DNA from 3 places in the Cryptosporangium japonicum genome. Region 1 is predicted to be linked to each of the others. Evidence: riboswitches for the same ligand, from Rfam matches in the RefSeq annotation. Region 1 holds a riboswitch; each other region holds the start of a gene.
The links. Region 1 has a riboswitch for cyclic di-AMP ahead of ABD437_RS33950 (transglycosylase family protein). Riboswitches for the same ligand answer to the same signal wherever they lie in the genome.

Region 1 (2,259 bases):
CGCGCGCACGACCCGCAGCACCTCCGTCTGGGCGGCGGGCAGCGGTCCGTCCGGCTGGTCGCTCCGGGCGGCTCGGCGCAACGTCCGATGTAGCCGACCGAGTAACGCGCTCAACTCGTCGGCGACCGCTCCGGGGGTGGCCGCCATGGCACTCCTTTGTGGTCACGTGGCGTGCACGATCGCCGAGGAGGCCCCCGCCGACCTGCGAGAAGGGAATGATGGCGGGATTCTGCGTCCGGCGGCAGTCGTCCGTTCAGTCCAGATCGTCCACCGGAACGCCAGCCGGCCCCGCTCCGCTGCGGAACGGGGCCGGCTGGGGACGGCTCACCCGATGAGGATTCGCATCCCGGGGTGGATCACGTCCGGGTTCGCCCCGATCGCGTCCTGGTTCTTCTCGTAGATCGCCTGCCAGTCGGCCTGGTGGGCCGCGGCGATGCTCGCCAGGCTGTCGCCTGACTGCACGAGGTAGCTCAGCGCGGGTGGAGCGGCGACCAGTGGACGCTGGTCGCGGGTGAACTGGCGCTGGGGTACGAAGTCGAGCACCTCCGCCGGCTGCACGGCCACGGTGTGGGTCGTGCCCTTCTTCGGCACCGCGAGTGCGGTGTACCGGTGCTTCTTCGTCCAGGTCCGGTGCGACCGGTTCTCGGTCGGCCGGCTCTGCCAGGACTTCTTGGCGTACGAGCGCTTGCTCTTGGTCCAACCGGTGTGCTCAGCGGAGGATTTCTGCCGCTTGTAGCTCCGGCTGGCCTGCTCGGAGCCGTCCCGGCTCCGGTGGTAGCCCTTCCGGCCGCAGGTGGGCCAGGCGCCGATCCCTTGGCCGCGGAGCACCTTTCTGGCCACGGCGATCTGTTCCGTCCGGCTGGCCTGGTGGGCGCTACCGGCGTACCGCTGTCCTCCGTAGGCTCGCCACGTCGACGGGCTGAACTGCAGTCCGCCGTGGTAGCCGTTGCCGGTGTTGATGTTCCATCGACCACCGGATTCGCACTGCGCAATCGCATCCCAGTTCACGTCCGCGTTCGCCGGTGTTGCCCCGACTACCAGCGGTGTGATTCCCGCAAGGCCGGTGACCACGGCGAGTGCCAGGCCCCGACCGAGCGGGCTCAGGCGCCCTGGCGCCCGATGCCGTCCACCCGCACGAGGCGAGCTTCCGGCGCTGAGCTGGGTGGGATGGGAAGACTCCTTAGACATATCCGACCCTCTCCACGCCTACGAGGTGAGCTGTCGGGTTCGGGCTGAGTCGGCCCGGCCACGCGATACGTGGCTTCACCCCGAGGCGTCCAACTGCGACGCCGGAAAAGTGGGTCCCCCGCTCCTGCCCGAGGTTCAGAGTCCTCGTCGCCCGGGGCAGGATTCGGCGTAGCCGGGCGCGAGGTCCGCGGTGTACGGACGAAAACGACAGAACCATAAAATGGGATGAATGCCAAGTTACCGCCCCGTGATACACGAAAAGTTTTGTATCGGGTCATTAAGGTTGCGGCTGCTGTAGAGGATCGGCGGTCAACGTGCGACACAGCGAATTGGATCGGTCTATGGGTTTCGCCCGAATCGATCGTGTAACTCTTCGAAGCTGGTTCACTTCGCCGAGTGAAGCTGCCTTAATACCTCACTAAGTGACGCCTGTGCCTCTGGGCGTGAGTTGTTTGCGCCGGTCAAGATGGCTTCCATGACCGACGCTCCACGTGCCGGCCTGCTTTCCCAGGCCGGTCTCCGCGCCGGCCCGTACCTCGCTCGGCACCGCCGTGAACGTGCGAACGGCCGAGCTCGCACCGCCGCAGTGGGCGCCGCCGCGCTCGGCTCCGTCGTGGTGATCGGTGGTACCAGCCTGGTCGCAGCGAACGCCACCGCCGACCCCGACCATTCCTGCACGGCCGCCTACACGGTGCACCGGTCGTGGTCGACGGGGTTCTCCGCCGAAGTGGCCGTGCAGAACACCGGCGAAGACGCGGTGAAGAACTGGAGCGTCAACTGGTCCTTCCGCAGCGGCCAAGCCGTCGTGAAGGGCTGGGAGAACGGCGACTGGACGCAGGACGACGGTCGGGTGACCGTGCGTGCCAACGAGGACAGCGTCCGCCTGGAGCCCGGTAAGACGCTGACGTTGCGGTTCAGCGGTTGGCATCCGAAGGGCGACGCGCCCGAGGCCTCGGACTTCGCGCTGAACGGCGTCGAGTGCGGTGTCGGCGACGACGACCAGAAGATCGAGCAGCCGAAGGAGAGCGCTTCCCCGGAGGAGTCCTCGATCGCGTTGCCGCCCGGCTTACC
Region 2 (2,259 bases), on a different contig from region 1:
GCCGCTGATCCACAACAACGCGTTCCTGATGTTCATGATGGTCCACGGCATCGTCGCGGTGAGCATCCTCACCGCGCTGCTGCCGCGGATGAGCGCGGCCGCGGCCGACCGGAACTTCCCCGAGGTCACCCGGAACCTCTCACTGGGCACCCGGCTCTCGTCGGTCGTCCTGGTTCCGGCCACGGCGGCGTATCTGGTGTTGGGCATCCCGCTCACCGTCACGGTTTTCCAGTGGGGTGAGTTCACCCACGATCAGGCGATCGCCACCGGCTACGCCACGATGGCGGCCGCGATCGGCCTGGTGCCGTTCGCGATCAGCCAGATGCAGATCTTCGCGTTCTACGCGCTCCGCGACACGAAGACACCGGCGCTGATCAACCTGCCGGTGGTCGTCGCGAAGATCGTCTTCGACCTCGGTGTCTTCTTCGTGGTGCCGGACGACTACGTCGTGGTCGGCCTGCAGTGCGGCAACACCGTCTCCTACATCGTCGCGGTGCTGGTCTCCGGTCACTTCCTCAAGCGTCGGCTGGGCAGCCTCGACACCGCGGCCTCGGTGCGGACGATCACTCGGCTGGGTCTCGCCGCGGTGGTCGCCGGCCTGGTCGGCTGGGGCGTCGCGTACGGCCTCCAGGCGGCCCTCGGTATCGGGAAGCTCGGCGCGTTCGTCTCCCTCGTCGTGGGTGGTGCCGTGCTCGTCGGCGTCTACGCGGTGGCGGCGTTGCGTCTGCGCGTCCCGGAGGTCGTCGACGTGGCGAACACCGTGAAGCGTCGCCTGCCCGGCCGCTGACGCGTAAACACGGAGGGTTATCCACAATCCTCGCGGAATAACGTGACGAAGCCCACGCCGCAGGTAGGGTCGTTTTGTCGCTCTGAACGGTGTCTCCGGGCCGACTACGCCACGTGACGTCTGAACCCATTAGTCGGGTTCACTTTTCCAACTGGCAACACGCTTCACATCTCACCGTTACCGCTTCGCGACGCGCCGAAGATGTCCCCAGCGGTACGTGAAATACCCGTGAAGTGGTACTAAATTAACAAATTGACTGTGACGCACGTCGCAAAGCACTGGCAACTCCCACGAGGCGCAGGTTCAGTTCTTCGCGGCAACTGACGCGGCAGCCAAGCCGCGCACACCGCCCGGATTCGCACGCCGAGCCCTGTCCACGAATCCGCGGTGTCCCGACGAGTAGCCAATCAAATGGACAGGAGCGGGGGACCCACACGCACGTGGGGTCGCCGGAGAACAGATCCGGCGCGATCCCTTGGGGTGAAGACGCGCTGAGCGCGACCGGGCACTACACCTTCCCGCCCGAACCCGACAGCTAACTCCGCAGGCGTGCACGGAAGGACTCTCCTTGCATACGGTGCATTCCCATCGGTGTGCCCTGCCCGCAAAACAGTACGACCGTCCCGGGTTCACCACCCAAAACGTGACCAAGGCGCGCAAAGCCACACTCCGGACCACCGCAATCGCCGGCGTAGTTGCCGGCGCGCTCGGCGTAGGCCTGATCGGCGTGACTGCCTCTCCGGCAGCAGCAGCATCCGCCGTCCCAGCCGCCGCGAAGCTGTCGGGCGCCAAGACCGTCACCACCGGAGCGAAGACCACGCTCCACGCGATCGCGACGGTGAACGGCTCACCAGCTGCCTACAAGTCGATCTCGCTGCAGTACCAGTCCAGCCGGGGCTGGCGCACTGTCAGCACGAAGAAGGCACGCCCGTCCGGTCAGATCGAGTGGACCGTGACGATCGGCGGCACCTCCAACTGGCGCGCGCTGCTCTACGTCAACGGGACGCAGAAGCAGGTCTCGCCCAACCACCACGTCGTGGCCAAGTCCAACGGCAACGCGATCGTGCAGGCGGCCTCCCGTCAGGCCGGCAAGCCGTACGTGTTCGGTGCCGCCGGTCCGAACTCGTTCGACTGCTCGGGCTACACCCGCTTCATCTACAAGCAGTTCGGCAAGAACCTGCCGCACAGCGCCACGCAGCAGGCGCGCTACGGCAAGTCGGTCGGCAAGGGCTCCAAGAAGCCGGGCGACCTGATCCTGTTCGGCAGCGGAAGCTACTACTCCCACGCCGGGATCTACGCCGGCGGTAACTACATGTGGGACGCCTCCACCGCGGGCCAGCCAGTGGCCAAGCGGAAGATCTGGAGCAACACCTACGTGGTTCGCCGCCTGGTCTGAGTGTCGTGATGAGGAAAAACCCGCGCCCAGGCGCGGGTTTTTCCTCATCAATTCTCATCACGCACTCATTCCGAGC
Region 3 (2,259 bases), on a different contig from region 1:
CCGCTGACCGACGACCTTCGTGAGCACCTCGTCGACATGTGGGTGCGGGTCACCAACGAAGGCGGCTCGGTGGGGTTCGTTCCCCCGGTGTCCGCCGCCACCATCCGGCCCACCGCCGACCGTTCCTTCGATCGGGTGCGTCAAGGCACCGACGTTCTGGTCTGTCTGGTGGTGCCGACCGATCATGAAAAAATCGGCGGATCACTCCGAAAAAATGACCCCGCAAAAGCGCCGTACACCGCCGAAATCGACTTGGTCGATACCCCGGGCACCGATTCCGACAATCGGGCGTCTGTGGGCCTCTCAGGGGCGCTAACCGGCGAGCGGGTCGTGGCGTGGTTGCTGCTCGCCGAAAGTGAGAGCCTCCTGCGCCGGCACTGGCGGACGGTGTACCGGGTGCAGGTCGATCCGGCCTTCCAGGGCGACGGACTCGGCACCAAGTTGATGGCGTCGGCCGCCGACCACGCCCGGGACGAACTCGGGCTGGAGGCGCTCACCCTGATGACGCGCAGCGGCACCGGCGCCGAGCGGTTCTACAAACGGTGCGGCTACCGCGAGGTCGGCCGCATCCCCGGCGCCATCCGAGTGGGCCCCAACGACAACCGCGACGAAGTCCACTTTTGGCTAGATCTCTGATCGCCTCCTCGAACCGAGTTCGCGATTCCACGAACTCGGTTCGAGGTGCTGGCACCCGACTACTCGTCGGAGCGCGGTAGATCGCCGATTTGCTGTGGTCGCTCCCACTGCCCGACCCAGCCGATCAACTTGCGAGCAACCCCCTCGCCGAGCCGACGAAGATCGGGCACGGACGTCGGAACGAATCCTGCTGAACCTGTCACACCGGGCCGCGCGCGTGGCGCAGGTGGAATGACTCCGAGGAGTACGAGCTTATTGGCTATCTCCTCGGCGAACAGGAGCGGCGTCTTACCCCGGAGATCGAGCGTCACGAGACCGGAGGGCAGACCTTCGATTGGGGTGTCGTCGAACCGGGCGGGAAGGAAGAACTCCCGCTTGACGTGAATCGCGCGATCAAGTGCAGCCCGCATCTCCGTGCGGGCCCAGACGCTCTTGGCGTAGTCGGCGGAGAACAGCGCGACCACGGTCGCGGTGCGCTCACCGTAGATTGCGTTCAGCTCCTCTGGGAGAGGTCGTCCCCAGAGAGCGGTCTGTTGGTGGGTGTCGAGGAAGTAGCGGATTCGCAGTCGATCTAAATGATCGGCTGCGGCTTCGACGAAGGGCCGTTGAGCGGCCGCGTAGGAAAACGCGATGTCCCATCGGGGGCTGAGGGTCGCGTCGCCCGGTGCCATTAGATTGGCGCGGCGATGCAGATGCGGCCATTACGATTCACACCGTGCCCCAGCCGAAGAAATCGGCTGTTTTTGGGTAGGCAGAAGCGCAGGGAATGCACCGTATGCAAGGAGAGTCCTTCCGTGCACGCCTGCGGAGTTAGCTGTCGGGTTCGGGCGGGAAGGTGTAGTGCCCGGTCGCGCTTAGCGCGTCTTCACCCCAAGGGATCGCGCCGGATCTGTTCTCCGGCGACCCCACGTGCGTGTGGGTCCCCCGCTCCTGTCCATTTGATTGGCTACTCGTCGGGACACCGCGGATCCGTGGACAGGGCTCGGCGTGCGAATCCGGGCGGTGTGCGCGGCTTGGCTGCCGCGTCAGTTGCCGACGATGAATATACGCGGGTCCACAATCGTCGAGGGAACCCTTCCTGGGACCTTGAGACCGCGGCGAAAAGGCGCTCCCACTGACTTGGTGGGAGCGCCTTTCGAAGGTCAGATCCCTCGCTTGATGGACTGCTCCACCAAGTCGAGCAACACCGCACCGAAGTCGAGCCCCGCAGCCTGGACGGCGATCGGGAGCAGGCTGGTCTCGGTCAGACCGGGTGACACGTTGACCTCCAGCACCTGGATGCCACCCGCCTCGTCGACGAGCAAATCAACCCGCGAGAGGTCACGCAGTTCCAGCGCGTCGTGCGCCGCGACCGCGGTTTCGGCGACCCGCTCCGCGATCTCCGGGTCGAGCCGGGCCGGGGCGTGCCACGTCGTCGTGCCGGCGGTGTACCGCGCGGTGTAGTCGTACACGCCGTCGGCCGGGACGATCTCCACGGCCGGCAGCGCGGTCGGCCCGTCCGGCGTCTCGATGACGCTCACCGCGATGTCGGCCCCGCTGGCGAACCGTTCGATGAGCGCGGTGTCGCAGTACCCGAAGCAGCCCACCATCGCGCTGGGCAGCTCCTCGACCGTGCGCACGGCC

Region 2: linked by a shared signal. The riboswitch ahead of ABD437_RS34790 (C40 family peptidase) and the one ahead of ABD437_RS33950 (transglycosylase family protein) in region 1 are both predicted to bind cyclic di-AMP.
Region 3: linked by a shared signal. The riboswitch ahead of ABD437_RS34740 (TIR domain-containing protein) and the one ahead of ABD437_RS33950 (transglycosylase family protein) in region 1 are both predicted to bind cyclic di-AMP.

Annotation. Positions count from the first base shown of each region.
Region 1 covers NZ_BAAAGX010000029.1:171,127-173,385, forward strand. The annotation lists gene ABD437_RS33945 (MarR family winged helix-turn-helix transcriptional regulator) at 1-147, opposite strand, end outside; gene ABD437_RS33950 (transglycosylase family protein) at 325-1,008, opposite strand; cyclic di-AMP (ydaO/yuaA leader) riboswitch at 1,190-1,339, opposite strand; gene ABD437_RS33955 (glycoside hydrolase family 6 protein) at 1,664-2,259, shown strand, end outside.
Region 2 covers NZ_BAAAGX010000032.1:58,272-60,530, reverse strand. The annotation lists gene murJ (murein biosynthesis integral membrane protein MurJ) at 1-787, shown strand, start outside; cyclic di-AMP (ydaO/yuaA leader) riboswitch at 1,179-1,352, shown strand; gene ABD437_RS34790 (C40 family peptidase) at 1,365-2,183, shown strand.
Region 3 covers NZ_BAAAGX010000032.1:47,439-49,697, forward strand. The annotation lists gene ABD437_RS34735 (GNAT family N-acetyltransferase) at 1-636, shown strand, start outside; gene ABD437_RS34740 (TIR domain-containing protein) at 696-1,307, opposite strand; cyclic di-AMP (ydaO/yuaA leader) riboswitch at 1,421-1,594, opposite strand; gene ABD437_RS34745 (D-alanine--D-alanine ligase family protein) at 1,779-2,259, opposite strand, start outside.